DNA from 3 places in the Bradyrhizobium sp. Leaf396 genome. Region 1 is predicted to be linked to each of the others. Evidence: predicted binding sites of a transcription regulator. Region 1 holds the regulator's gene; each other region holds the start of a gene.
What was found. Region 1 encodes PhoB, which activates phosphate uptake and scavenging genes when phosphate is short. Its sites were predicted from a motif close to TGTCATNNANCTGTCAT; they were not measured.

Region 1 (6,953 bases):
CTTCGAAATCGACGTACCGACATTTTCGCTGGACAGCCCCGACAACAAGCGGGTGTTGAACTGAGGACGGGCGCAGCGAAGCCGTCCAGACCGCCACCGCGCAAAGACGCGGGATTGCTTCGCGGAGCCTGTCACCAGGCCGCGCTTCGCGCGGACCGGTTGGCGCGCAATGACGGAGGATAGGATTAAGCGTCCTCGACGCCCGCCTCGTGCGGCGTGAACTGGTAGACCGACGAGCAGAACTCGCAGGTGACGACGACCCTGTCGTCCTTCACCATCGCGGCGCGGTCGTCGGGCGAGAAGCTCTTCAGCATCGAGGCAACCGCATCGCGCGAGCAGGAGCACCGGGCCTGAAGGACCTGCGGATTGAACACGCGCACGCCGCGCTCGTGGAAGAGACGGTAGAGCAACCGCTCGCCGGAGAGCTCGGGATCGATCAACTCGATGTCTTCGACGGTTTCGATCAGCGAGCGCGCCTCGACCCAGGCGTCGTCTTCGGCGACGCTGTGCACCTCGGTACCGTCAGGGGCATCGCCGGGATGCAGATCGGCCTGCCGGGCACGCTCGGGGGCCTTGGGCAGAAACTGCATCAACATGCCGCCGGCGCGCCAGCGATGCTTGCCGCCGTCGCTCGAGCGCCACTCCTCGCCGACTGCGAGGCGGACGCGCGTCGGGATCTGCTCGGAGCGCAGGAAATATTCATGCGCGGCGTCTTCCAGGCTGCCGCCGTCGAGCGCGACCAGTCCCTGGTAGCGGCTCATGTCGGGGCCCTGGTCGATGGTCATGGCGAGATGGCCGCGGCCAAGCAGCGTGCCGGAATCCTTGGCTTCGCCGAGACGCGCGGCATCGAAGCGCGCATAGGCGCGCAGGCGATCCGGCGCCACGTAATCGACGACCAGGAACGAGACCGGACCATCGGTCTGGGCCTGCAGGATGAAGCGGCCCTCGAATTTAAGCGCGCTGCCGAGCAGCGTCGTCAGCATGATGGCCTCGCCGAGCAGCTTGCCGACCGGCGCCGGATAATCGTGCTTGGTGAGAATGTCGTCGAGCGCCGGGCCGAGCCGTACCAGCCGCCCGCGCACGTCGAGCGCGTCGACCTCGTAAGGCAGCACCGCGTCGTCGATCGGAACGGCCGATGGTGCGCGAACCGGACCTTCCGGCCCGGTTTTCATGTCAGGGGATTGGGAAACCATGGCGCACTATTTGGGGTCGGAGGCGGAAAATGGAAGGGGAACGCCGGCATTCCGTCGTCCTCACGGGCCGCGTAGCCCGGGTATCCGGGGAGATCGTTTCACGAGTTGAGAACCCCGGATTTCGCTGCGCTTCATCCGGACTCCAAGCAAGCTTATTTCACCGCGTCAAAGCACCAGGCCAGAATGCCCTTCTGCGCATGCAGGCGGTTTTCGGCCTCGTCGAACACGACCGATTGCGGGCCGTCGATCACTTCATCGGTGACCTCCTCGCCGCGATGGGCAGGCAGGCAGTGCATGAACAGCGCGTCCGGCTTGGCCAGCGACATCAGCTTGGCGTTGACCTGGTACGGCTTCAGCACGTTGTGGCGGTGCTCGCCTTCCTTGTCGCCCATCGACACCCAGGTGTCGGTGACGACGCAGTCGGCGCCGCGCACGGCGGCTTCCGGATCGGTGCCGAGCACGATCGGCGCGCCGGTCGCCTTGATCCAGTCCCGCATCGCCTTCTTCGGTGCGAGCTCGGAAGGTGTTGCGACGTTGAGCTGGAACTTGAAGCGTTCTGCGGCATGCGCCCAGGACGCCAGCACGTTGTTGTCGTCACCGGTCCAGGCCACCGTCCTGCCCTCGATCGGGCCGCGATGCTCCTCATAGGTCATGAGGTCGGCCATCACCTGGCAAGGATGCGAGCGCCGCGTCAGGCCGTTGATGACGGGCACGGTGGCGTTGGCCGCAAGCTCCAGCAGCGCATCGTGATTGAGGATGCGGATCATGATCGCATCGACATAGCGCGACAGCACGCGCGCGGTGTCGGCGATGGTCTCGCCGCGGCCGAGCTGCATCTCGGCGCCGGTGAGCATGATCGCTTCGCCGCCGAGCTGGCGCATGCCGACGTCGAACGAGACGCGCGTGCGGGTCGAGGGACGCTCGAAGATCATCGCCAGCGTCTTGCCTTCGAGCGGCCTGACCGGCTGATGCGCCTTCTGCTTGGCCTTCATGGCGGAGGATGCGGCGAGCATGCGCTTGAGCTCCGACAACGGCAGCTCGTTGATGTCCAAGAAGTGCTTAGGAGCTTTGTCGGGCGTCTTGCTCATCAGCTTGCCGCCCGCTTGGTCTGGCTGGACGAGATCGCAGCGCAGGCGCGTTCGAGCCGCCCGACACTGTCCTCGATCTCGGCCTCGGTGACGATCAGCGGAGGCAGGAAGCGCACTACGTTGTCGCCGGCCCCGACGGTGAGCAATTTTTCAGCACGCAGCGCCGCGACGAGATCGCCCGAAGGCACCACGGCCTTGATGCCGACCAAAAGGCCCTCGCCGCGTACCTCGCTGACGACATCGGGGTGCCGGTCGATCACGGAGGCGAGCTTCTGCTTGAGCAGCAGCGACATCTTCTGCACGTGGTCGAAGAAGCCGGGCTTGAGCATGACATCGAGCACGGCATTGGCCGCGGCGATCGCGAGCGGATTGCCGCCGAAGGTCGAACCGTGCGAGCCGGGCCCCATGCCGGCGGCCGCGTCCGCGGTCGCGAGCACCGCGCCGATCGGGAAGCCGCCGCCCAGCGCCTTCGCCAGCGACATTACGTCGGGCACGACACCGGTGCGCTTGTAGGCGAAGAGCTCGCCGGTGCGGCCCATGCCGGTCTGCACTTCGTCGAAGGCGAGCAGCAGGCCGTGCTCGTTGCAGAGCTCGCGCAGCGCCTTGAGGAAGGCGGGAGACGACGAACGAACGCCACCCTCGCCCTGGATCGGCTCGATCAGGATGCCCGCGGTGTGTGGGCCGATCGCCTTCTTCACGGCTTCCAGGTCGCCATGCGGCACCTGGTCGAAGCCTTCCATCGGCGGACCGAAGCCCTCCAGATATTTTGCAGATCCGGTGGCGGCGAGCGTCGCCAGCGTGCGGCCATGGAAGGCGCCCTCGAAGGTGATCATGCGATAACGATCAGGATGCCCCTTGGAGAAGTGATGGTGGCGCACCAGCTTGATCACGCCTTCCAGCGCCTCGGCGCCGGAATTGCAGAAGAACACGAAGTCCGCAAAGCTCTCGTTGCAGAGCCGGCTTGCGAGCTTCTCGCCGTCCGGGCTCTGGAACAGGTTCGACATGTGCCAGAGCTTCGTCGCCTGCTCCTGCAACGCCTTGACCAGCGCCGGATGAACATGGCCGAGCGCATTCACCGCCACGCCCGAGGTGAAATCGAGATAGCGATCTCCGTTGGTCGCGATCAGCCAGCAGCCTTCACCGCGCTCGAAACCGAGGTCGGCCCTGGCGAAAACGGGGAGCAAATGCGGCGCGGCGCTGTTAGTCATGACGTCACTTGAATGTTGCGGACGGTGTGACGCATGCATTGCGCAACGCACCATTGACCGGCCCGGAAAACGAAACGTGCCGCCTTTTAAGGGCGGCACGTGGGACTATCTTATGCTTGGCAAGACGTGTGTCAATGCCGCCCGAAAGCCCCGCGAAACGCTGAATCCGTAGTCTTGCGGTGCCGATTTTGCGGGATTTTCACCACGGAACATGTGGACGCGAGTCGGCGGACTCTTGCGCGGGAGTCACGCCATATTGTAGCGTTTGGACTGTCAGATACGACATCTCGTGCAACAGTTCTGATCCCAAGAGTCCTCATGTACCGGCGTAAACGTTCGGGCGTCTTGAGCGCGCCCGGCGAGCCTTAAGGGATTCTGGCGGCACGGGTTTTTCAAGGCTTAAGCATTCGCTGTGAAGGCCCCAGGACGGCAGGCGCGCAGCGAGGGAAAGGGTGCAATGACGGTTTTGACCTGGTCCGATGATCGCGTCGAGCAGCTGAAGAAGCTCTGGGAGGCCGGACTTTCGGCCAGCCAGATCGCGGCGGAGCTCGGCAATGTGACCCGCAATGCCGTGATCGGCAAAGTGCACCGGCTCGGCCTGTCCGGCCGCGCCAAGAGCCCTTCATCGGCAGCGCCCCGGCCGCGCAAGGCACGGCCCGCGCAGCACATGATGCGAGTCACTCGCCCCGTCGCGCGCGGCAACACCGCGCTGGCGCAGGCCTTCGAGGTCGAGGTTGAGGCTGAACCTGTTACCTACGACAACGTGGTGCCGATGAGCCAACGGCTGTCGCTACTGGAATTGAACGAGGCGACCTGTCACTGGCCGGTCGGCGATCCCTCGAGCCCGGATTTCTTCTTCTGCGGCGGCAAGGCGCTTTCCGGCCTGCCCTACTGCGCCCAGCATTCGCGCGTGGCGTATCAGCCCGCAGCAGACCGCCGGCGCGCGCCGGCGAAGCCGGGCACGCGCTGAGTTTGTCGATCTACCTGATGGCAGCCGCGACGCGATCACGGCTCCAGTAACTCGGTGTCATCCCCGCCTGGTGCGCGATTGCGCGCGAGGGGCGGGGATCCGTAGCCACAGCGCGCAATTGTCGCGCGAGATGGTCACTCCGAGTCTTCGTCAAAGCACGTTCTGTGGTTATGGACCCGGGCTCGCGCTGCGCGCGTCCCGGGATGGCGGCCAAGATCATTGCCGCATCTCGCGAAACCAACACTCGCCAGTTTAGAGCTTTACGTCTGCTCCGCCTTGGCGAACCGATCATCCAGCGCGTAGCCGGCGCCGCGGACCGTGCGGATCGGGTCCTGCTCGCGACCCAGATTGAGCAGCTTGCGCAGGCGCCCGATATGGACGTCGACGGTGCGCTCGTCGATGTAGATGTCGCGGCCCCAGACGCTGTCGAGCAGCTGTTCGCGCGAGAACACGCGGCCGGGATGCTCCAGGAAGAACTCAAGCAGGCGATATTCTGTCGGGCCGAGATCGATCGGCCGGCCCGAGCGCGCCACGCGGCGCTTGTCGCGGTCGAGCTCGATGTCGCCATAGGCGAGCACCGTCGCGAGCCGCTCGGGGCTCGCGCGCCGCAGAAGCCCCTTCACGCGCGCGAGCAGCTCCGGCACCGAGAACGGCTTGACGATGTAGTCGTCGGCGCCGGTCGCAAGCCCCCGCACCCGCTCGCTCTCCTCGCCGCGCGCGGTGAGCATGATGATCGGGAGCTGCTTGGTCTCGGGCCGCGTGCGCAGCCGCCGGCACAGCTCGATGCCCGATAGCCCAGGCAGCATCCAGTCGAGCACGATCAGATCGGGAATGTGCTCCTTGAGGCGGGTATCGGCATCGTCGCCGCGCATCACCGTCTCGACGTCATAGCCGTCGCCTTCGAGGTTGTAGCGGAGAAGCTCGGTGAGAGCTTCCTCGTCCTCAACCACCATAATGCGTGCGCCCATGGTGTCGTCGCTCCTTACGTCTTCAGGTATTCGGTATCGTGGTGGCGAAATTGGTCATGTCGCCCTTCGGCCGCTTGTCGGTGATCGCCTGCCCCTCGATCATGTAGAACACGGTCTCGGCGATGTTGGTGGCGTGGTCGCCGATCCGCTCGATGTTCTTGGCGCAGAACATCAGATGGATGCAGAACGAGATGTTGCGCGGATCCTCCATCATATAGGTGAGGAGCTCGCGGAACAGCGAGGTGCAGATCGCGTCGACCTCCTCGTCGCCCTTCCACACCGCCATTGCCGCCGGCAGATCGTGCGCGGCGTAGGCGTCCAGCACCGACTTGACCTGCTGCTGCACCAGGTCGGTCATGTGTTCCAGGCCGCGGAACAGCTTCAGCGGATGGAAATCCGTCTCCAGCGCCGCGACGCGCTTGCCCATGTTCTTGGCGAGATCGCCGATGCGCTCGAGATCGGTCGCGACGCGCATGGCGCCGACGATCTCGCGCAGGTCAACCGCCATCGGCTGGCGGCGCGCGATGGTGAGCACCGCGCGCTCCTCGATGCGCTTCTGCAGCGCATCGAGCTCGGTGTCGGTGGCGACGACGCGCTGGCCGAGCGCGACGTCGCGGCGGATCAGCGCGTCGACGGAATCGACGATCATGCGCTCGGCGATGCCGCCCATTTCGGCAACCAGGCGCGTGAGCTCCTGGAGGTCGCTGTCGAAGGCCTTTGCGGTATGTTCAGAACCCATGTTCCGTCTCCTCAGCCGAACCGGCCGGTGATGTAATCCTGCGTGCGCCGGTCGCTCGGCGACGTGAAGATCTTGCTGGTATCGTCGAACTCGATCAGCTCGCCGAGATACATGAACGCGGTCTTGTCCGAGACGCGCGCCGCTTGCTGCATGTTGTGGGTGACGATCGCGATCGTGTAGTTCTCGGACAATTCCTGGATCAGTTCCTCAACCTTCGCCGTCGAGATCGGATCGAGCGCCGAGCAGGGCTCGTCGAACAGGATCACCTCGGGCCGGACCGCGACGGTGCGAGCGATGCAGAGGCGCTGCTGCTGGCCGCCGGAAAGCGACAGGCCGGAAGCATTGAGCTTGTCCTTGACCTCGTTCCACAGCGCGCCGCCACGCAACGCCTTCTCGACGCGGTCGTCCATCTCGGACTTCGAGATCTTCTCGTACAGACGAATGCCGAACGCGATGTTCTCGTAGATCGTCATCGGGAACGGGGTCGGCTTCTGGAACACCATGCCGACCCGGGCGCGCAGCAGATTGAGATCAAGCTTGGGGTCGAGAATGTTGGTGTGGTCGAGCAGCAGCTGACCGGTGGCGCGCTGGCCCGGATAGAGATCGTACATCCGGTTGAAGATGCGCAGCAGGGTCGACTTGCCGCAGCCGGACGGGCCGATGAAGGCCGTGACGCGGTTGGTGCCGAGCGCCAGATTGATGTTCTTCAATGCATGGTGCTCACCGTAGTAGAAGTTGAGGTTGCGCGCCGTAACCTTGGCGGGCGCCTCGGGCAGGGGCTGCGAGC
Region 2 (6,953 bases), on a different contig from region 1:
CGATCGGACAAGGCCGGGTCTGACAACGCCAGCACGGCGGCTGCCAGCAGTGCGGCGTTGATCGCACCGGCTTTGCCGATGGCGAGGGTGCCGACGGGGATTCCTGCGGGCATCTGCACGATCGAGTAGAGCGAATCGAGACCCTTGAGCGTCTTGGATTCGACCGGCACGCCGAAGACCGGCAGTTCGGTTAGCGCCGCGGCCATGCCGGGCAGATGTGCCGCGCCGCCGGCGCCGGCGATGATGACCTTGTAGCCTGCGGCCTTGGCGCCCTTGGCGAAAGCAAACAGCCGGTCGGGGGTGCGATGCGCCGAGACGACGCGGGTGTCGGCGGCGATGCCGAGCGCCTCGAGCGTGTCGGCGGCATGCCGCATCGTGTCCCAGTCCGACTGGCTTCCCATGATGATGGCGATCGGCGCGGTCATGACGTCAATTGTGCCCGGAAAACAGAAAGATAGGCCAGATTAGCGGGTTCCGGCCGGCGGCTCGCAAGGCGGTGGCAAGGAGAAGGGAATCCACTATCCTGTCTTGGTGAATCCCCGCAAGCCTTCATTGAGCAGGATGCCCATGAAGAAACCAAAAAGGGCGAGCGCTGCGAAGGCCAAAGCGGGCCGGAAGACCAGCGCCGGCCGATCCACGCCCGCCGCCGGGCGGCTGACCAAGCGGTCGGTGAAGCCATCGCGGCGCAACGCCCCGGCGGATGATGCAGCCAAGGACAATCTCAGGGCGACAATCCGGGACCTGCGGACCAAGCTCAAGGAAGCACAGCGCCGGGTCGCGGAACTCGAAGCTGCGGCCGATACGGATTTCCTGCTCGAGATTCCCAACCGGCGCGGCTTCGAGCGCGAGCTCGCGCGCGCCATCGCCTATATGAAGCGCTACCGCGCCAGCGGGGCGCTGATCGTCCTCGACGTCGATCGGCTGAAGCCGATCAACGACTCCTTCGGGCATGCCGCCGGCGACGAGGTGCTCAAGGCGATTGTCGCGACCCTGACGCGGCAGATTCGTGCCTCCGACGTGGTTGGCCGGCTCGGCGGCGACGAGTTCGGGCTGCTGCTCTGGAATCTCAGCGAAACTGACGCCAAGGCGAAGGCCGCGGCCTTCGAGCAGGCGATCGACGAATTGTCCTTTGTGTTTCGTGGACAATCGGTGGCCGCGGGCGCCTCCGCCGGCGTCGCGCTGCTCGGCCCGCACGCCGACGCAGGCCGCGCCCTGGAAGAGGCCGATGCCGCGATGTACGTGCGCAAGGCGCGACGCCGGCATGAGCCGCGTATCAGGCTTGTCGGTAGCGAGCTTTAGAGGGTTGCGAGATCTTCGGGCACGTTGCCGAATTTGCGCAGCAGCGTCGCGTCGCCAAATTCGCCGGTCATGGGATCGCCGCTGCGGCTGAACGCGATTGCGCCGATATGGCCGGGGCCGCGCGCCAAAATCTCGGCGCGTCGTAGCGCCGCCGTTGAGGACTGACACTCTTCCGCCGCGCCAGCGACGGGTGATCCGTCGTCATCGATCAAAAAGGGCATTGCAACGTAATAGGTCACATCCGACATGGCGTTGCTCCAGTGTTGAACTCAAGCGGCGCTGCTCTTGCTCCGCATCTTGCTGCGCGAGGTTTCCGGAATGCAGCCGGCGGCAACAGCCGCCTGCAACTCCTCCAGCTCGGTTTCCAGATATTCATTGGCCATGATCAGCGCCTTGATGGTGCTGCGTAGATTGCCGTCGCACATCGCGATCGCCTGATCGCAGGCCTGTTCGTAATGAGTGTTGTCGAGAAGGGGCGTTGCCGACATCGCGTTGTCCTCGTGTCCTGTGTTTAGGCATCTGCTGAGCTGCGGGCCCTGAATGTTCATCTTTTGTTCCGATCGAGTCAAGCGGATTCATTGGTGAGCCGCGGGACGACCCGTCGACGGATCAGGCGATGATGTCGGGCGTGATCTGGTCTTCAATGAACGCGATGCGGTCGCGCAACAACAGTTTGCGCTTCTTCAACCGCTGTAACCGCAACAGGTCGGGGGCGGGCGATTGATGCAATGCATCGATCGCCGCATCGAGATCTCGGTGTTCCTGCTGCAACCGGGTGAGCTCGGCTTCGAGCTCACGCTCATCTTCGTTGGTCATGTCTGCGGTGGCCGAAAACCGATAGGCGTGAGATCCGGGCTGTGGATGCCCTGTGGAAATTATCGTCCTTGCGCAGCGTGATCGCAAGCGATCTGCGGCTTCGTCCGCCGGTCTCCCGCAAGATATTTCTGCAAGGAGCCGCGGAAGTTGCGCAGCCGCATTGATATCACGGATTTTTCCCGCGTGGTTCCCTTTAGTCACGCTTCGTTACATATGAACTTTCAAAAATGACACTGTGACGACGGATACCCATCGACAGGACGAATCGGTGATGTAGACTTGCTTGTCCGGATCGAATCCTGAGGTTCAACCCTACCGAGGAGGTTTCGAATGACAATTCAGGCACATCTCGTTGAATTGGAACGGAAGCACAAACTGCTCGAAAACGAATTGCACGAAGCTCTCGTGCACCTTTCAACGGACGACCTGCAAATTGTTGAGTTGAAGCGCCGGAAGTTGATGGTCAAGGACCAGATCGAGCGTCTGAAGCACAGCGATACGCTCCACTAGCACCCCCATAACAGCGTAGAGTTGATCGCATCCTTCTTGCAGGGATGAGAGCCACGTGCTCATCCCTGCTGCAAGATACAAACTGCGCACGATCCTTGCGCGGGGATGATGTTTTGCTTGGGCGCGTTTTCTCGACAACGATCTGTGATCGACCACGCTCGAAAGCTCTCTAGACGGTTGCGAGTTCGGCGACGTGGTCGGCGATCGCGAGCGACGACGTCAGTCCTGGCGATTCGATGCCGAACAGATTGATCAGGCCTGCGACACCGTGATCGGGCGGGCCCTGCATCAAGAAGTCCTGGCTGGCCACAGCGGGCGGCACGATCTTTGGTCGGATCCCTGAATAGCTCGGCATCAGCGCCCCATCGGGCAGAGTAGGCCAGTACTTGCGGATCGCCGGATAGAAGCGCTCGGCGCGGGACGGATCGACCTCGTAATTGATCGTTTCGATCCATTCGACGTCGGGCCCGAAGCGCGCCTGGCCGGCCATGTCCAGCGTCAGGTGCACCCCTAACCCGCCGGGTTCGGGCACCGGATAGATCAGGCGCGAGAACGGCGCCTTGGCGTTGCAGCTGAAGTAGTTTCCCTTGGCAAGATAGGCCGGCGGGATCCGGTCCATCGGCATGCCGTCGATGTTGCGTGCGACCGTTGTCGCCGAGAGTCCTGCGGCGTTGACGAGAAGGTCGCATTGGAGCGTCATCGGCGCATCGCCGCCGGCCTCGATTTCGATGATGCCGCCGGCAGCCTTGGCGCGGATCAGCGGCGTGTGAAACGCGAAGGCCGCGCCGGCGTCCTCGGCTTCGCCACGCAGCGAGAGCATGTAGGCGTGGCTGTCGATGATGCCGGTCGACGGCGACAGCAGCGCAGCGTCGCAGGCGAGCGCCGGCTCCAGCGCGCGTGCGACCTCGCCCGTGAGCAGTTGCATGTCGAGCACACCGTTGGCTTCGGCATGCGCCTTGATCGATTGGAGCTTCTCGGTTTCCTTTTGGCTGGTCGCGACAATCAGCTTGCCGCAATTTCTGTGCGGGATGCCGCGCTCGGCGCAGTAGCGGTAGAGCGCGTGCTTGCCCGCGACGCACATGCGCGCCATCCAGCTCCCGGCGCGGTAGTAGATGCCGGCATGGATCACCTCACTGTTGCGCGAGGAGGTGATGGTGCCGATGGCCTCGGCTTCCTCGAGCACGATCACCTCGCGCCCGGACTGGGCGAGCTTTCGAGCCACCGCGAGACCGACCACGCCGGCTCCGACGACGACACAGTCCACCCTATCCATGGTTGTGCATGATCTCCGCTGGAGCCGCCGGCGGCATCAGGTCCCGGAACGGCCGCGCGGGGGGATTTTCCGTTAAGAAAGCATTTATCATGTCAGGGCAATTGCCGTATCGCACGTCACATTTTTCTGTTGCGGGTACAGGCGTTTACCCGATCCAAACCCGCGAGGCCAGACAATCCGACGTTGAAATCGCGGGTGGCTGATGGCTGAGAAGAACTGGCAGGTGGGCAGCACGCTTCCGATTGCTGTGCAGGCCCTTACTTGCCTGGCCGGCGCGGTCGCACCTGCACGTGCCTTTGCGCTATCCGACAGCTTTCCCGCTCCGAGCGATTTCGCCAAGCTCGAGCCCAACGTGATCTGGGAAGCGCTGATCGCAGCCATCGTCGTGTGCTCGTTTCTCGCCGCGATCGGGCTGTGGATCCTTTCCTCGCTGCGCCGGAGCAGGCGTCTGCAGCTGCGGCGCAACGCCTTCATCTCCTCCGCCATGAACAATCTCAACCAGGGCGTGGTGATGACGGATGCGCAGCGCCGCATCATTTTCTGCAACGACCGCTATCTCGAGATCTACGGTCTGACGCGGTCCGATATCCGGCCTAACATGAACGGCCACGACCTGCTCGAACTGCGTCGCAGGCGCGGGGTGCTGGATGCCGCCTCCGACGACGAGTTCTACGAGAAGGCAGCCAGCGCCAACGGCTTGATCACCGAACTGCCGGACGGGCGCGCCATCCTGGTGAAGTTCTTCGTGCTGCCGAACGGCGGCTCCGTGGCGACGCATCTCGACGTCAGTGAACAGCGCAAGCTATCCCGGCAGCTCGCCTCTACCACGCAGTTCCTGGAATCGGTGCTGGACCATGTGCCGGCTTGCGTGGCAGCCAAGAACATCGAGGACGGCCGCTACATCTTCGCCAATACCGCCTATGAGCGGTTCTGGGGTTTTTCACGGGACCACGTCGTCGGCAAGAAGGCGCGCGAGCTGTTCGCGCCGGTCTCGGCGGACAGCATCGATGCGGCCGACCGGGCGGCGCTCAACTCGCCGGACGGGCAGTTCCGCAACGAGTTCGAGGTCGAGCGGGGCGGGGAGCGGCGCATGGTCGCCTCCATCCGGATCGCGGTTCGCAACGAAGGCAACAGGCCGGGATTCCTGCTGCTGGTGTTTGAGGACATCACCGACCGCCGATCGCTCTCTCAGGAACTGGAGAGCACCAAGAAGTTCCTCGAACTCGTGGTGGACAACATCCCGGTTGCGCTGATCGTGGAACAGGTCAAGGATGGCCGCTATCTGCTCGCCAACCGCAGCGCGGAGACGATCCTCAACCGCAGGCGCGAGGAAGCAACCGGCCTGACGGCGTCCGACATTTTCAATGCGAAGGAAGCCAAGCTGATCATCGCGCGCGACGAGGCCGCGATCAAGAAGCGCGGGATGATCACCGAGGAGCATCCGATCTCGACCAAGGACGGCCTGCGCCTGTTCCTGACCCGCCGCGCCACCGTGCTCAGCGATGCAGGCGAGCCGCAATATCTGATCAAGACCCACGAGGACGTCACCGACCGCCGGCAGACCGAGTCGCGCATGGCGCACATGGCCTATCACGACGGCCTCACCGATCTGCCGAATCGTGCCGCCTTCCTGCAGGCGCTGATGCAGATGATCGAGGCCTGCGAGGGTACCGGCGAGGAGTTCGCCGTCCTCTGCGTCGACCTCGATGGCCTCAAGGAGGTCAACGACGTCTTCGGCCATGCGCTCGGCGACAAGCTCCTGATCGAGGTCGCCCGGCGGCTCGAGGACTCCGCGCGCGGCGGCCTGGTGGCGCGCCTGTCAGGCGACGAGTTCGGCCTGATCATCGACGGCAAGCAGCCCGAGGCGGGCCTCGCACTGGCGCAGCAGATTGGCGAAGCCGTCGCCAAGGACTTCCAAATCGACGGCCGGCCGGTCCGCGCCGGCATCACCACCGGCATCTCGGTCTTCCCGCACAACGGCACCGATGGCGCCTCGCTGCTCGCCAACGCCGGCGCGGCGCTGTTCCGCGCCAAGCAGAAGTCGCGCGGCACGATCAGTCTCTACCAGCCGGAGATGGACCAGCAGATCCGTGATCGCCGCGTGCTGCACCAGGACCTCTCGATGGCAGTCAAGAACGGCGAGCTCTCGCTCGCCTTCCAGCCGCAGGGGGCCGCGGGCCACAGCGTCGGCGAGAGCGAGATCATGGGCTTCGAGGCGCTGGCACGCTGGCAGCACCCGGTGCGCGGCCAGGTTTCGCCCGCCGAATTCATCCCGATCGCCGAGGAGAGCGGCCTCATCGTCGAGATGGGCGAATGGATCCTGCGCGAGGCCTGCCGCGAGGCGGCGTCCTGGCCGAAGCCGCTCCAGGTCGCGGTTAATTTGTCCCCGGCGCAGTTCATGCACGGTGACGTGGTTGGCCTCGTCCATTCGATCCTGCTCGAGACCGGACTTGCGCCCGGCCGGCTCGAGCTCGAGATCACCGAGGGGGTGCTGATCGAGGATTTCGATCGAGGCCTCGCGCTGCTGCGCCGCCTGAAGGCGCTTGGCGTACGCATCTCCATGGACGATTTCGGCAGCGGCTACTCGTCGCTGAGCTACCTTCAGGCGTTCCCGTTCGACAAAATCAAGATCGACCGCGCCTTCATCATCAATCTCGGCCGCAACCCGCAATCGGCGGCGATCGTGCGCGCCGTGATCGATCTCGGCCACGGCCTCGACATGTCGATCATCGCCGAAGGCGTCGAGACCGTCGATCAGCTCGCCTTCCTCGCCAGGGAGGGCTGCGACGGCGTGCAGGGCTATCTGCTCGGCAAACCGCTGCCGATCGGAAAATATGCCGGGCTCGTCGGTCGCGCCGACGCGGTGGAGCTCGCGCTCAAGACCGGCTAGAGCGCTTTCGAGCGGAGTGGATCCCGGTTCGCGTCAAGAAGACTCGTCTGAAATAAGCCTTGTTCCGATTTCATCGCAACGGAAATGGCTCTAGTGATGAGAGCGCTGCGCTTCGCTCCCATTTGACGGCTTCATGGCAGACTACGATCTCGCGATCATCGGCGG
Region 3 (6,953 bases), on a different contig from region 1:
TCCCAGCCGCTCATGCCACCGGGCATCACGATGTCAGTGAACAGCAGGTCGATGCTGGGATCGCTCCGCAGTTGCTGCAGGGCATCCTTGCCGTTGACCGCGGCAACGACGCGATATCCGAGAGCTTCCACCCTGCGAATGACGGAGGAGCGGACGAACGGATCGTCCTCGACGATCAGGATCGTCTCGTAGCCTCGCGGCGCCGTGTCCTCGCCTTCGGGAAGATCGACGTGTGATTGTCCGGTGCTGGCGCGAGGCAGGTAGATCCTGACCGTAGTCCCGAGGCCCGCCTCGCTGTAGATCGAGACATGGCCGCCTGATTGCTTTGCGAAGCCGTAGACCATGCTGAGGCCGAGGCCCGAGCCCTTGCCGACCTCCTTGGTGGTGAAGAACGGCTCGAAGGCGCGTTCGATGACATCGGGCGTCATGCCTTCGCCGTCGTCGGCGACCGAGATCAAAGCGTAGCTGCCGGGTACGACTTCGGGATGGAGGGCACGGTAATCGTCGTCGATCGCAGCCAACTCCGTGCTCAGCGTCAGATGTCCCCCTGATGGCATGGCATCCTGCGCGTTGAGCGCGAGATTCAGCACGGCGGATTCGAGCTGGCTGCGGTCGGCAAAGGCGAGGACCGTGCCGTGTCCGGAGGTCGTCCTGATCTCGATGTTTTCGCGCAACGTTCGCTTGAGCAGCTTGAACATGGAATCGAGCAGGCTCCGGCAGTCAATCGATTGAGGCTGGAGCAGCTGGCGGCGGCTGAATGCGAGCAGCCGCTGCGTCAGCTCGGCGCCGCGCTCCCCTGACTGGCAGATGTCGTCGGCAAAGCGCCGCAGCTCCGGCCGCTCCTTGAGCTGCTCGCCGAGGTGCTCGGCATTGCCGATGATCACGGTCAGGAGATTGTTGAAGTCGTGCGCGATACCGCCGGAGAGCTGGCCGACCGTCTCCATCTTCTGCGCCTGCTGAAGCTGCTGCTCGGTCAGCTTGCGCGCGGTCAGGTCGTGGACGATGCCGACGAAGATCAGTTCGCCGTCCTGCCTGGCCTGGCCCACCGAGAGGTCCATCGGAAAGGTCGAGCCATCCTTACGCCGGGCGATGGCCTCGCCGCCGGTCGCGAAATGTCTCGCGCGGCTGTCGGGCGTTGCTTCCGCCTCTGGCATCAGCATGGAGACGTTCCGGTTCATCACCTCGTCGGCGCGGTAGCCGAACAAGCGCTCGCAGGCCGGATTGAACAGCAGGATACGGTCATGCGCATCGAACAGGATGACACCGTCAACCGCGGTCTCCACGATCGCGGTGAGGCGCGCGACACTGGCGCGCAGCGCGCGTTGGGCGTCGCTGACTTGCTGAAGCAGGAGCGCGGCGTCGCGGCTCTTGATCTCCTCTTCCTCGAGCGCCGCCTTGACCTGCCGAAGCTCGAACGGTGATGGAATGGTCAGGACCCTCGGCAGCAGTGGCCAGAGCGCGGCGGCGGTGAAGACCGACGCGACCGCCGTGGCCGCCTTGACCATGCCCTCGACGCCATAGACCGGAACCCAGAGCGTGTAGATCGACAGCACATGGCTGAGGCCGCAAGCCATGATGAAGATCGCGAACGCCCAGTAGACCCAGCCGAACTTGAGGTCCCGGCGCTTGATGACCAGTATCGCGAGGGCAAACGGAATCGAGAAATAGGCAGCGGCAATGCAGGCGTCGGAAACGACGTGGAGCCAGATCAACTCCGGGTCCCACAGCAGGCAGATGCCGTGCGGCGACAGCATGGACGAGTCGAGGAGACGTTCGAAAAAGGCCCACATCGTTCCACCCCAAGTTCCTGTTTCAGGTGGCTTGCGGGCCGGAGCGGCGCGCAATCGGCGTCACTCGACGGTTCCACCACCTGACGTCTCACGCAATCGGCGAAGCACGCTAAGGTTTGAGACTATACCAAGGGCCCGGCGCGATGCATTTTCAAGCCCGCATCATTGCGGGCGCCGCGCTGTGCCCGACTGATCCGCTGGGTGGCATCGCCCTCGCGAATCACGACGGCGGGCGGCTTGGCGTGGCTTGCTGGCGTTCCACGGTCGCGCTAGGACAGGCCATGGCGATGTCCTCCAGCATGTGTATCCGGCCATGACGACCCCGGTCGCCCTCACTATCGCCGGCTCGGATTCGAGCGGCGGCGCCGGCATCCAGGCCGACCTCAAGACATTTGCCGCGCTCGGCGTTTACGGCGCCTCCGTGATTACCGCGCTGACGGCACAGAACACGCGCGGCGTGAGCGGGATTCACGCGGTTCCCGCCGACTTCGTCACCGCGCAGATCGACGCCGTGTTCGCCGACCTCGAGATTGGCGCGGTGAAGATCGGCATGGTGGCCCAGGTCGCCAGCATCGACGCCATCGCCGCCGCGCTGTCGCGCTTGGCGCCGCGGCACGTCGTGCTCGATCCCGTCATGGTGGCGACCTCCGGCGACCGCCTGCTCGCCGCCGAGGCCGTCGATGCCCTGCGCACGGGACTGATACCCTTGGCCTCGGTGATCACGCCGAACCTGCCGGAAGCCGCGGCGCTGCTCGACGAGGTTGTTGCAACGAGCGAAGCCGAGATCGAAAGCCAGGGCCGTCGCCTGCTGGCGCTCGGCTGCCGCGCCGTTCTGATCAAGGGCGGGCACGGCGAGGGCGCCGAGAGCATCGACTATCTGGTCGATGCGAACAACACCATCGCGCTGGCGGCCCCCCGGGTCGCCACCCGCAATACCCATGGCACCGGATGCTCACTGTCGTCGGCCATCGCGGCAGGTCTCGCCAAGGGCGAAGATCTCGAGCGTGCCGTGCGCAATGCCAAGTCCTGGATCAGCGCCGCGATCGAGGCCGCCGACCGCTTCAGCGTCGGTCATGGCCACGGGCCGGTCCACCATTTCCACAGGTTCTACTGACGCGGGCCGTCCGAATGGGGACGGGGGGTGCGCGGCCGCAGTTTCACCGGCACCCGGTGCCCTCCATGGGCGCCCGCTGCGACCCCATGTCGCCTGATTGTCGCATGCGACTGATATTCGCGGGGAGGGCGAGGCGGAACTTGATTCGAATCTGAGGGGCCTCGAGGGTTCACCGGTCATCCCCCTGTCACGGGACATTGTTACAGGCTGGCGCATGGGAAGTTACGATGTGAGTGACGAAAGCCAGGAGCGGCGCTTTCGCACGTTGTTCATCTCCGACGTCCATCTCGGAGCCCGCGGTTCTCAAGCCGATCTTCTGCTTGATTTCCTTCGCTACCACGATGCCGACACGATCTACCTCGTCGGCGACATCGTCGACGGCTGGGCGCTGAAATCGAGCTGGCACTGGCCGCAATCGCACAACGACCTGGTCCAGAAGCTGTTGCGCAAGGCGCGCAAGGGCGCCAAGGTCATCTACATTCCCGGCAATCACGACGAGTTCCTGCGCAACTATTACGGCACGCATTTCGGCGGCATCGACGTGGTCGAGAACACGGTGCACACCGGCGTGGACGGCAAGCGCTATCTCGTCATCCACGGCGACATCTTCGATCTGGTGGTGCAGAACGCGCGCTGGCTCGCTCATCTCGGCGACAGGGCCTACGACTTCGCGATCCAGATGAATCGCCTGGTCAACTTCTTCCGCCGCCTGTTCGGCGTGCCTTATTGGTCGCTGTCGCAATGGGCCAAGCAGAAGGTCAAGAACGCCGTCAACTATATCGGCGCGTTCGAGCAGGCGCTCGCGGCTGAAGCACGCCGCTACGACGCCGACGGCGTGATCTGCGGCCACATCCACTACGCCGTGATCCGCGACGAGGCCGGCATTCGCTACATGAATTGCGGCGACTGGGTCGAGAGCTGCACGGCCCTGGTGGAGCATGACGACGGCCATTTCGAGATCATCACCTGGGCGGATCATTTGCAGAGGCCGGCAGTCGTCCCGCAGGTCGCGGCGAGAGCCGCATGACAAGGACCACATGATGCGCATCCTGGTCGCGACCGACGCCTGGCACCCTCAAGTCAACGGTGTCGTTCGGACGCTGACCAAGCTGGCCGACGCCGCCAGAGGCCTCGACGTCGACTTCACGTTCCTGACGCCGCAATCGTTCCGCACCTTCGCGATGCCGAGCTATCGCGACGTGCGCCTCGCGATGCCACGCCCGGCCCGGATCGCAAAGCTGATCGAGGAGGCGCGCCCCGACAGCATTCACATTGCGACGGAAGGGCCGATCGGACTGATGGTCCGCCGCTATTGCCGCCAGCGCAAGCTGCCGTTCACGACCAGCTTCCATACCCGCTTCCCCGAATATGTCCGTGCCCGCGTGCCCGTGCCTGGCTCGCTGATCTGGCGTGCGCTGCGCCGCTTCCACGAGCCCAGCCGTGCCGTGATGGCGGCAACGCCGGCACTGGCGCGCGAACTCAGCGAGCGTGGGTTCGAGAATGTCGTGCTGTGGCCGCGCGGTGTCGACACCGGCTTGTTCCATCCCCGCGCCGTCGATCTCTGTCTGCCGGCACCGGTGTTTCTCTCGGTCGGCCGGGTGGCTGTGGAGAAGAACCTCGAGGCCTTCCTCGACCTCGACCTGCCCGGAACCAAGGTCGTCGTTGGCGACGGCCCGGCGCGCGGCTCGCTGGAAGAAGCCTATCCCGACGCGATCTTCCTCGGCGAGAAGCACGGCGAGGACCTCGCGGATATCTATGCGGCCGCCGACGTGTTCGTGTTCCCAAGCAAGACCGATACATTCGGCCTGGTGCTGCTGGAGGCGCTCGCCAGCGGCCTGCCGGTTGCGGCCTTCCCGGTGAAGGGGCCCCGCGACGTGATCGGCGATGCGCCGGTCGGCGCGCTCGATCACGATCTGCGCAATGCATGCTTTGCCGCGCTCGAGATCTCCCGGCAGGACTGCGTCGAGTTCGCCGCCAAGTACACCTGGGAGGTCTCTGCGCGGGTCTTCATCGACAGCATTCAGGCCGTCGGGGCGGTGCTGCCGGGCCGGAGCGACGCGGAACGGCCGCGTTTCGTCGCCTAGATCAGGAAGGAACCTCGCGCGGAGGTGTCTTGCCCGGCCTTCATGGGCCGCGATAACATTCCACCATGACCGAACAGCTCCTCCCCATCGGCCCTGCCGATATCGACGCCGCAGCGCGCGTGATCGCGCCTTATGCCATCCGCACCCCGCTGTTGTCCTTTCCCGTGCTCAACGAGCGCGTCGGCGCAAAAGTGTTCCTGAAGCCGGAGATGCTTCAGCGCACCGGCTCGTTCAAGTTCCGCGGTGCCTTCAACAAGGTGTTCTCGATCCCGCACGACAAGCGCGCCGGCGGCGTCGTTGCGTTCTCCTCCGGCAATCACGCCCAGGGCGTGGCGGCCGCGGCAAAGATCCTCGAGATGCAGGCCACCATCGTGATGCCGGCGGATGCGCCGCTGTCGAAGCGCGAGCGCACCAAGTCCTACGGCGCCGAGGTCGTGCTGTACGATCGCGACCGCGACGATCGCGAGGCGATCTCACGCGGTATCGCCGAGAAGCGCGGTGCGACGCTGGTCAAGCCCTATGACGATCCCTTCGTGATCGCAGGGCAGGGTACAGCCGGCCGCGAGATCGCGGAAGACATGGCAGCCCTCGGCCTCAGCCCCGACATCGTGGTGGCGCCGGCCTCCGGCGGCGGCCTGATCGCGGGCGTCGCCACCGCCGTCAAGGCCCGCTATCCGCAAGCCGAGATCGTAGTGGCCGAACCTGAATCCTTCGATGACCACGGTATTTCGTTGACCGCGGGCCACCGCGAGCCGCATCCCCCGGCGGGCCGCACCATCTGCGATGCGTTGATGGCACTGATGCCCGGTGAGATGACGTTCGCGATCAACAGCAAGCTGCTCGCGCGTGGCGTCACTGCATCGGACAAGGAAGTCGGTGCTGCCGTTGCGTTCGCCTATCGCGAGCTCAAGCTGGTCGTCGAGCCCGGCGGTGCCGTCGGCCTTGCCGCGCTGCTCGCCGGACGTCTCGACGTCTCAGGCAAGAACGTCGTCATCGTGCTCTCCGGCGGCAATGTCGACGCCGATCTGTTCGCCGAGCTGGTGGCCTAGTCGTCGCCCGGACTTGTGAAGGATCCGGGCCTGCGCCTGTCGGCGCTTCCCGGACTGAAGGCGTGTAAGGGCTGATATGAGAAAGGGGCAGAGCGTCACCGCTCTGCCCTTCGTTTGTTGGTTCGAACTATCCGCTTGCTTGGTGCGACCTCTCCCGCTTGCGGGAGAGGTCGGCACGCAGCGCCGGGAGAGGGCTTTTCCTCTTGGGGTTGTCCCGTTGCGGAAAGACCCTCTCCCCAACTCTCCCCCGCAAGCGGGGGAGGGAGCGCACCTTCTTCATCGCAGCAATCAGCGCATGAAGCCGCCGCGGCGGTTGCTGCCGCCACTCATGCTCGGCGCCTGGTTCATCGACTGGCGGAAGTTGTTGTTGCTGCTGACCATGCGGCTCGGCATCGTGTTGAGCTGCGGACGGTTGTTCAGCACCTGCACCTTGCTCACCGGATTGTTGTTGGGCTTCACGATGCCGGTGTTGCCATTGTTGATGCGGATCGGGTGGTTCTGCGTCCGAACGGGCCTCACATCGATCTTCGTGCCACCCTTGCCGCCATGCACCGGCATGGTCGCGATCTTGCCCGGCGAGCCGTTCGTCGTGCCGTTGGCATTGCCGGTTTTGTTGCCGCCGTGCGGATTGTTGGTCGCGGGCAGCGTCAAGATCTTACCAATGCCGACCTTGCCGTTGGTCGTGTTGGTCGGTGCAGGGAGCGTGACGATCTTGCCTGGGGTCTGCGTCGGCGCGCCGTTGTGCTGGTTGGGCTGGTTGTTGCCCGAGGGCAGCCCGACGATCGGGCCGCCATTGCCGGGCTTGGCGATGACGCTGCCGTCGACCGGCTTCTGCACCAGCGGCAGGTTGCCACCCATCTGCGCGCCGCCATTGCCCTGCTGCATCAGCGGCATGTATTTGGGCTGGCCCAGATTG

Region 2: the regulator PhoB is predicted to act here: its motif matches at 2,343-2,359, upstream of ASG57_RS09245 (YdcH family protein).
Region 3: the regulator PhoB is predicted to act here: its motif matches at 3,079-3,095, upstream of ASG57_RS22255 (UDP-2,3-diacylglucosamine diphosphatase).

The regions. Positions count from the first base shown of each region.
Region 1 is NZ_LMQJ01000034.1:120,915-127,867, forward strand. It holds gene apaG (Co2+/Mg2+ efflux facilitator ApaG/CorD) at 1-64, shown strand, start outside; gene ASG57_RS25305 (Hsp33 family molecular chaperone) at 186-1,193, opposite strand; gene argF (ornithine carbamoyltransferase) at 1,346-2,281, opposite strand; gene ASG57_RS25315 (aspartate aminotransferase family protein) at 2,281-3,489, opposite strand; gene ASG57_RS25320 (GcrA family cell cycle regulator) at 3,947-4,459, shown strand; gene phoB (phosphate regulon transcriptional regulator PhoB) at 4,720-5,427, opposite strand; gene phoU (phosphate signaling complex protein PhoU) at 5,450-6,166, opposite strand; gene pstB (phosphate ABC transporter ATP-binding protein PstB) at 6,178-6,953, opposite strand, start outside.
Region 2 is NZ_LMQJ01000007.1:103,477-110,429, reverse strand. It holds gene purE (5-(carboxyamino)imidazole ribonucleotide mutase) at 1-425, opposite strand, end outside; gene ASG57_RS09265 (GGDEF domain-containing protein) at 568-1,299, shown strand; gene ASG57_RS09260 (hypothetical protein) at 1,296-1,547, opposite strand; gene ASG57_RS09255 (hypothetical protein) at 1,569-1,787, opposite strand; gene ASG57_RS09250 (YdcH family protein) at 1,909-2,115, opposite strand; gene ASG57_RS09245 (YdcH family protein) at 2,446-2,625, shown strand; gene ASG57_RS09240 (NAD(P)/FAD-dependent oxidoreductase) at 2,795-3,898, opposite strand; gene ASG57_RS09235 (sensor domain-containing protein) at 4,101-6,788, shown strand; gene ASG57_RS09230 (glycerol-3-phosphate dehydrogenase) at 6,922-6,953, shown strand, end outside.
Region 3 is NZ_LMQJ01000024.1:19,652-26,604, forward strand. It holds gene ASG57_RS22245 (PAS domain S-box protein) at 1-1,790, opposite strand, end outside; gene thiD (bifunctional hydroxymethylpyrimidine kinase/phosphomethylpyrimidine kinase) at 2,104-2,904, shown strand; gene ASG57_RS22255 (UDP-2,3-diacylglucosamine diphosphatase) at 3,119-3,931, shown strand; gene ASG57_RS22260 (glycosyltransferase family 4 protein) at 3,945-4,988, shown strand; gene ASG57_RS22265 (threonine/serine dehydratase family protein) at 5,054-6,037, shown strand; gene ASG57_RS22270 (caspase family protein) at 6,326-6,953, opposite strand, start outside.